Regions from separate parts of the Shewanella donghaensis genome, predicted to be linked through region 1. Evidence: predicted binding sites of a transcription regulator. Region 1 holds the regulator's gene; the other holds the start of a gene.
The links. The regulator ArgR, encoded in region 1, controls arginine synthesis, uptake and breakdown. The targets are predictions, from matches to a motif close to ANTGAATANNTATTCANT.
Positions count from the first base shown of each region.

Region 1 (4,219 bases):
GAGGCTATAGACAATCCATCGATTAATACATCGATGACATTCGCCCCCGAAAAGCGCTTGGAAGATTTTGACCCTATAGCAATGCAGGCTCTGTTTGAGTCAAATACCATTACCCCTATGCTGTGGTTACAACATCTTGTCAAACTCGCCAATGGTAAACAACCTTGTATTATCAATATACTCAGCGCACGCGTTGGCAGTATTAGTGATAACCGTTTAGGGGGTTGGTATAGCTATCGCGCCTCCAAGGCCGCACTTAATATGCTAATTAAAACCACCGCTATTGAATACGCTCGCCGTGCTAAAAACGTTAAATTAATCGCGTTCCATCCGGGCACCACAGACACCGCATTATCCAAACCTTTTCAGGCTAACGTGCCAAGTGGAAAATTGTTCTCCACTGAGTTCGTGGCGTCGCAATTACTTAATATCAATAAGGCGATTAAAGAAATGGATAACGATAAGCATAGAGATGAACAAGCTGATTTAGACAGTATTAGCTTCGATGGACAAGCCAGTTTTATTGATTGGCAAGGTAAACAGATCAGTTGGTAAAAGCAGCTTGCTATAAACAGTTTTTGGCACTGTGATTTGATGAAAACACCGTTATTCATCATTAAGCACTAAGCACTAAGCGACACAAACAAAAATGCGAAGCCTGAGGCTTCGCATTTTTAATGGTAAAGATTAAATCACTAAGCTCAACTTACTTAACGAACTCAACACCAAGTTTGATATCTGCGTTTAATGTATCAAGCATTGCATCACGTGCATTAGCTTCAAATGCGCTAACGTCACCGTATGCTAATACTTTTTCTACGCCGTTCTTACCTAGTACAACAGGTTGTGCGAAGAATTCTGCATGTTCACTGCCGCCATCTACGTAAGCACATTCAACAACGTTAGCTTCGCCTTGCAAGCCGCGAACTAAAGATAGACCAAAGCGACATGCCGCTTGACCCATAGAAAGAGTCGCGCTACCGCCACCGGCTTTAGCTTCAACAACTTCAGTACCTGCATTCTGGATACGTGTAGTCAGTGCTGCAACTTCTTCATCAGTAAAGCTTACGCCTTCAACTTGAGAAAGAAGTGGAAGAATAGTCACGCCACTGTGGCCACCGATAACGTTGATGTTTACATCAGCAACGTTTAGACCTTTAAGATCAGCGATGAAAGTTTCAGAGCGGATAACATCCAGTGTAGTCACACCGAATAAACGGTTTTTGTCGTAAACACCTGCTTTTTTAAGTACTTCAGCAGCAATAGCCACTGTAGTATTAACCGGGTTAGTGATCACACCAATTAATGCTTTAGGACAAGTCGCCGCTACTTTTTCAATAAGGTTACGTACGATACCAGCATTGATATTGAATAAATCTGAACGATCCATACCAGGCTTACGAGCAACACCAGCAGAGATAAGAACAACATCAGCACCAACAAGTGCATCAGTAGGATCTTGACCAGCAAAACCAGTCACTTCAACATCTGTAGGGATGTGGCTTAAATCGACAGCGACACCTGGTGTAACAGGAGCAATGTCATACAGAGACAACTTTGAGCCTGCAGGAAGTTGAGTTTTTAATAGTAAAGCTAGGGCCTGGCCAATACCGCCAGCAGCACCAAGTACAGCTACTTTCATAATTATCTCCAATAACGTTCTAGTGTTTAACTTCTCAATTTATGATTCGCAGTCTGTGACATAGATCATATTTCTTGTGGCGTCACATTACTGCATCACGAGCATAATTTCAATTATCCCTTAGTAGATCCTTATTCTATGATATGTATAAAAATAGTGACTATTTAGGTACCTAAAGCTCAGAGTGAATTTTTATTCACGAATTTAGCTTATTTCTTGACTTAGTTCGTTTAACTATTCAAAATGAGCATGTTTTTTGAATATAATCTATTCTTTTTGAAAATTACTATAAGACGAAAAAAATATGCCAGCGACGAAGAATCAGGATGAACTTGTAAAGACGTTTAAGTCGATTTTAAAGGAAGAACGCTTTGGTAGCCAAAGTGAAATAGTGAACGCGCTGCAAGGTGAAGGTTTTGGCAATATTAACCAGTCAAAAGTCTCTCGTATGCTTAGCAAGTTTGGTGCTGTTCGAACCCGTAATGCTAAGCAAGAGATGGTTTATTGCTTGCCTGCTGAATTAGGTGTGCCAACTGCCGGAAGTCCAGTTAAAAACCTGGTACTCGATGTTGATCATAACCAAGCGATGATAGTGGTAAGAACCAGCCCTGGTGCTGCACAGCTTATTGCGAGATTACTCGACTCAATAGGCAAGCCTGAAGGTATCCTGGGTACGATTGCCGGTGATGACACTATCTTTATTTGCCCATCTAGTATCAAAACTATTGACGATACGTTAGAAACGGTTAAGTCATTATTCGGTTTTACTGATTAGCAGTTGCAGATAACAACCCGATAATTATTATTATTTCAGTTTGAAGCTAAATTTACTTTCAAACTGAAAACAAAAAAGCAATGCCGAGGCATTGCTTTTTTTTATGGCTTATTCTTATTAAAAATTAACTTTATATAACGTCATTTTTAATAAAAATTGCTTTAAATTAATCGCGTGCGTAGTTTGCTAAAAAATCCAGCGAAGGCGCAAAGAATGATGAACCAGCAACAGCTTTAGTAAACTGCATTAGGTGATCATGATTACCATGACCATCCCCATGTACCATACTTCGAAGCATTTCTTCAAAATTGGTTGGAGTACGGCAAGTAGAAATAAAGATTAGCCCTTGTTCTTTAAGCGAACCAAACGGCATACTTTGTCTCAAGATTTCCATCGAGTTACCTTGATCATCTTTAAGGTTTACACGCTTAATATGACTGGTTAATGGCTTATCTTCAGAAGCATATTCAATATCATCTTGCTTGGTACGCCCGATGATATCTTCTTGTTTCTTCTGCGGTAAACGATTCCATTTACTCAGGTTATGGGCAAATTTTTGCACATGGATATAACTGCCACCTTTGAAGCTAACATCTTCTTCACCCACTAAAGCCACTTCTTGACGATTACGGCCTTTCGGGTTTTCAGTGCCATCAACAAAACCAGTAAGATCACGGCTATCCATAAAGCGGAAACCACGTTCTTCTTCAATTAGCTCAACTAAGCCTTCAAACATTTGGTTAATTTCGTTGGCCACCAAATGCAGGATATCGTAGCGGTCACAACGGATATGGATAAAAAGATCATACTCAATCGCTGGCGCGTCACGGTTACCTTCTTGCATTGCAGGAAAAGGACGTAAATTATTTGGTCGCTGGTCGCTAAAAAGGGTATCCCAATAATTGGCGCCTATTGCAACGAAGCCGTTGAAAGCACTATCAGTATATTGATCAGTGAGTTCATAAATATATTGAGCAACATTAGCTAAGCAAGGGCGTAATTGAGCTTCGATACCGTCATTTGCATTAAACATCAAGTAGACACTATGCAAATTACCTTCAGCACAAACACCTAACTGTTCGCGTGGCATATTTTGAGTTTCCATGTTGGAATCAATCACCTTTATCAAATATAAGATTATTTGATTGTAAGGTAATTGAGCAATTAATTCCTTGTGCTCAAGACCAATTATTTACCAATTTTGATATTGGTCACTAAAAAATGACTAATGGATGTGGTGCAATTGATAAATTTACTTTTTGACCTAATGTCAGTTCGGTTAATTGACTTCGTACTTCGAGCGTTTGTTGTCCTACCTTAACCCAATAATGACAAATTGTACCGAGGAAACGACGCTCAACAATTTCACCATGACCTTGAGAAGCAGGTTGAAGATCAATTTGTTGCGGTCGAAGCAGCAATTGCCCTTGATAATTTGATGCTTGGCTAACGGGTTTAGTGCTTTCAATCAGCCCCAGAATTGATGACACCTGCAATTGGCTTTTAACCGTTACAGTTAAGTAATTACCTGCCCCTAAAAACTCAGCGACATAACGCTCTTTAGGTTCGCCATATAATGTTTCAGCCAAACCATGTTGTATGATGGCGCCATCTTTAAACAATGCTAACTTGTCAGCAAATACAAAAGCTTCATCTTTACTGTGGGTAACAAATACCGCACTCACATTACGCTGCTTTAGAATCTGTCTTATTTCTAACATCATTTCATTTCTGACTTGTGCATCAATGTTAGAAAAAGGCTCATCAAGTAGCAGCAATTCAGGCTCATAAGCTAATGAGCG
Region 1 is NZ_CP041783.1:4,113,097-4,117,315, reverse strand. Features, by position in the region: gene FPK91_RS17565 (SDR family NAD(P)-dependent oxidoreductase) at 1-555, shown strand, start outside; gene mdh (malate dehydrogenase) at 707-1,642, opposite strand; gene argR (transcriptional regulator ArgR) at 1,947-2,417, shown strand; gene FPK91_RS17545 (Dyp-type peroxidase) at 2,584-3,522, opposite strand; gene FPK91_RS17540 (ABC transporter ATP-binding protein) at 3,632-4,219, opposite strand, start outside.

Region 2 (4,219 bases), 2.2 Mb from region 1:
TGTCTAAATAATGCTCTTTATATGTTACTAATTTGAAACAATCAGACCACAAAAATACGATTTTTCTTTTTTATTGGGTAAAAAGCTTAAATATTTTATAGATTTAGTGTCGTCACTAATTATTTGTATTAAGCTAACTATATTAAACGCGCATATTACGGATAGAAGCTTGTGTATGCTGATTGGACTAAAGGAGCAATCGAATGCTGATTTTGACTCGCCGTGTTGGCGAAACATTAATGATAGGTGATGAAGTTACAGTTACTGTACTAGGTGTTAAAGGTAACCAAGTACGTATCGGTGTAAACGCACCTAAAGAAGTATCAGTTCACCGCGAAGAAATTTATCAACGTATCCAGTCTGAAAAATCTGGTAATACGACACCTGAAGATGGTGGCAATTTCTGATAAATCAGACATTGTAAGTGCATTACTATCAAAGCCAGCGAAAGCTGGCTTTGTTGTTTTTGAACCCTGGTGATTGTTTGCCTCAATAAACACAAAATTTTTGTGGTGAATTTGTGATTATTGTGGCTTAACCCATCAATATGCTTAAAAACAGTTCAAATGAATATAAGATGCTGAAAAAGGTTTGACTTATTTTCGGCAAACAGTAATATGTGCGCCAAGAAACGGAGAGGTGGCCGAGTGGCCGAAGGCGCTCCCCTGCTAAGGGAGTATGGGCGTTAAATCCCATCGAGGGTTCGAATCCCTCCCTCTCCGCCATTTCTTAAAATAGTAAACGATGCGGATGTAGCTCAGCTGGATAGAGTACCTGGCTACGAACCAGGCGGTCGGAGGTTCGACTCCTCCCATCCGCACCATTTTCTATTTTTGTGTTTAGATTTTTTAATGAGCGGATGTAGCTCAGCTGGATAGAGTACCTGGCTACGAACCAGGCGGTCGGAGGTTCGACTCCTCCCATCCGCACCATTAAATCATTTAAAAGCTTCAAATTTTATATATGCGGATGTAGCTCAGCTGGATAGAGTACCTGGCTACGAACCAGGCGGTCGGAGGTTCGACTCCTCCCATCCGCACCATATAAAATTGTACCTAATTATGCGGATGTAGCTCAGCTGGATAGAGTACCTGGCTACGAACCAGGCGGTCGGAGGTTCGACTCCTCCCATCCGCACCATAATTAGGAGAGGTGGCCGAGTGGCCGAAGGCGCTCCCCTGCTAAGGGAGTATGGGCGTTAAATCCCATCGAGGGTTCGAATCCCTCCCTCTCCGCCATTATTTGCATATTTTAGATATGCAACTAAGCTCAATTAGCACTGAGTATAGCGTTATAGAAAAGTTTTGCGGATGTAGCTCAGCTGGATAGAGTACCTGGCTACGAACCAGGCGGTCGGAGGTTCGACTCCTCCCATCCGCACCAGCATTAGAGAATGCCCTGTAGTTATCTGCAGGGCATTTTTTATGCCTGTAATTTATGTCTGTCTCCAGTTTAGTTTTATCATTATGGAAGACATGGCTAGAATTAGATTACTCATGTCCTTGAATGGGTCGATTTAGTCATATATCGCATTAACCCCATACTTTTATAATGGATTATACGAATTCACTGCTTAAGCTCATTTTTAGCTTCTATAAATGCTATCTAGCTTCTATTCAACAGCAATAATTGACAGATAGTGCACCATTCTCTAGTACCTCCTACTCTCTATACAAAAATCAGACCTCGATTTAGTCATATTTTTTGAGTTTTGCTACATATTTATTCTAAAAGTAAGTTTTGCACTGCTTTGGGGAATTTAGCTGTTCTGAATTCTGATATCTCTTTTTAGATAGAAGCAGTCTTAATCTTGTCATTTTCGGACTAAAGTCATCATATTTAAATAATTCTCAGTAAATCGTTAATTTTTTTGAGATATTCTTACCTAGGTTCTGATTATATTATTATTTTTGGTCTGACCAATTTACAAAGTAATGGATAAATTGTTATAGATTAGTTATATTTTTCGTCGAAGAAGAATTTTAGACCACTTTTACAGTTGGCCTGATGGTTTTGTATTGTATAAAAATGCATATTGAACATTGAATAAATATTCTTTTTTATTGATATGAGACGATTTGCAATATATTGGTGCAAAACCTTTATGCACATAAAGAATACATCGACGTAGAGACATTAGAACTGATCCTGTGTGCAATCACTGATTGAACATAATGACAAGAGAGGATTTATGACATCAATATCTGAGCAATTATTGGATGCCCTAGGCGTGATGATAATGGGAATGAGCTTAGTATTTATATTTTTAAGCATGTTAATTATCGGCATTAACATTGTCGCCAGATTATGTAAGTCAGAAAGTCAGCCTGTTGTAGCAAATGTGCCTTCATCCGCACCGGCTTCAACTCTTGATCCTAAGTTGGTAGCAGCCATTACTTCTGCTATCCATCAGTATCGTGCCAAAGATTAAATAGTTTAGGAGTTATCATGAGCAAGCCTTTAGCGTTAACAGATGTAGTATTACGAGACGCCCATCAGTCTATTTTAGCCACACGCTTACGATTAGACGATATGTTACCTATCGCTCCTTTACTGGATAAAATTGGTTTTTGGTCTTTAGAATCATGGGGTGGAGCGACTTTTGATTCATGTATCCGTTATCTTGGTGAGGATCCGTGGGATCGCATCAGAGAACTTAAAAAAGCGATGCCAAATACACCGCAGCAAATGTTGCTACGTGGTCAGAATTTATTAGGTTACCGCCATTACGCTGATGATGTGGTAACTCGTTTTGTTGAGCGTGCTCATACTAACGGTGTCGATGTATTCCGAATTTTTGATGCTATGAACGATGTACGCAATCTAGAAACTGCGGTTAAAGCGGTTAAACAAGTTGGCGGCCACGCACAAGGCACTATCTCATTTACAAGCAGCCCAGTTCATACTGTTGATACTTGGGTTGATATGGCGAAAAACCTTGAAGACATGGGTTGTGATTCTTTATGTATTAAAGACATGGCAGGTTTACTTAAACCAATGCAAGCCTATGATCTTATTAGCCGTTTAAAATCTCAAACAGACTTAACCATATCAATGCATTGTCATGCGACGACAGGTTTAAGCACAGCTACGTATCAAAAAGCCATTGAAGCAGGTGTTGATGTCCTTGATACCGCAATTTCAACCATGAGTCAGACTTACGGTCATTCAGCGACAGAAACATTAGTGGCGATGGCAGAGGATTCAGGTCGTGACACTGGTTATGATATGGCTGCCTTAGAAGAGATTGCTGCGTACTTCAGAGAGGTTCGTAAGAAGTATGCACGTTTTGAAGGTGCCTTGAAGGGGATTGATTCACGCATCCTAAGAGCTCAAGTACCTGGTGGCATGTTAACCAACATGGAAAACCAGCTTAAAGAGCAAGGCGCAGCTGATAAAATGGATGAGGTTTTAGAAGAGATTCCTCGTGTTCGTGAAGATTTAGGTTTCTTACCATTGGTTACCCCAACATCACAAATTGTAGGCACTCAGTCTGTCATCAACGTGTTGATGGGCGAGCGTTATAAAACGCTCGCTAAAGAAACTGAAGGCGTACTTAAAGGCGAGTATGGTGCGACTCCAGCTCCCGTTAATGCAGAGCTTCAAGCACGAGTGTTAAATGGTGCTGAAGCGATTACTTGTCGTCCTGCGGACTTAATTGCCCCTGAGTTAGATAAGTTGCGCAAAGAGCTTGCTGAAATAGCGGCAAAAGACGGTATTAAGCTTGCTGCTGAAACTGATGACGATGTGATGACTTATGCGTTATTTAACCAAATTGGTCTTAAGTTTCTGACCAATCGTGGTAATGCAGATGCATTTGAACCTGTTCCTAGTGCAGACGATATGGTTGTGCCAGCCGCTAAAGCTGAGAAGGGCGCAGAAACCTACACGGTGAATGTTCAAGGACAAAGTTTTGTTGTTGAAGTCAGTGAAGGCGGTGACATCAGTCAAATTGTCCCTTCTTCAACGGCTGTAACATCGACTCCTGCAGCTGCACCTGTTAGCAATGAAATTAAAGCAACCATGAATGCACCACTGTCAGGTAATATTTTCAAAGTTTTAGTCAATGACGGTGATCATGTTAATGAAGGTGATGTTGTTATTATCCTTGAAGCAATGAAGATGGAAACAGAAGTCCGCGCTGAAACAACAGGTTTTATTAGAAATATTTCAGTTAAGCAAGGTGATGCTGTTTCAGTTGGTTCGCCATTGTTAGCGT
Region 2 is NZ_CP041783.1:1,891,150-1,895,368, reverse strand. Features, by position in the region: gene csrA (carbon storage regulator CsrA) at 204-407, shown strand; tRNA gene FPK91_RS08140 (tRNA-Ser) at 634-725, shown strand; tRNA gene FPK91_RS08135 (tRNA-Arg) at 747-823, shown strand; tRNA gene FPK91_RS08130 (tRNA-Arg) at 856-932, shown strand; tRNA gene FPK91_RS08125 (tRNA-Arg) at 966-1,042, shown strand; tRNA gene FPK91_RS08120 (tRNA-Arg) at 1,064-1,140, shown strand; tRNA gene FPK91_RS08115 (tRNA-Ser) at 1,147-1,238, shown strand; tRNA gene FPK91_RS08110 (tRNA-Arg) at 1,307-1,383, shown strand; gene FPK91_RS08105 (OadG family protein) at 2,192-2,431, shown strand; gene oadA (sodium-extruding oxaloacetate decarboxylase subunit alpha) at 2,449-4,219, shown strand, end outside.
Region 2: a site for ArgR is predicted at 2,042-2,059, ahead of FPK91_RS08105 (OadG family protein). Genes of this name have one in related genera too.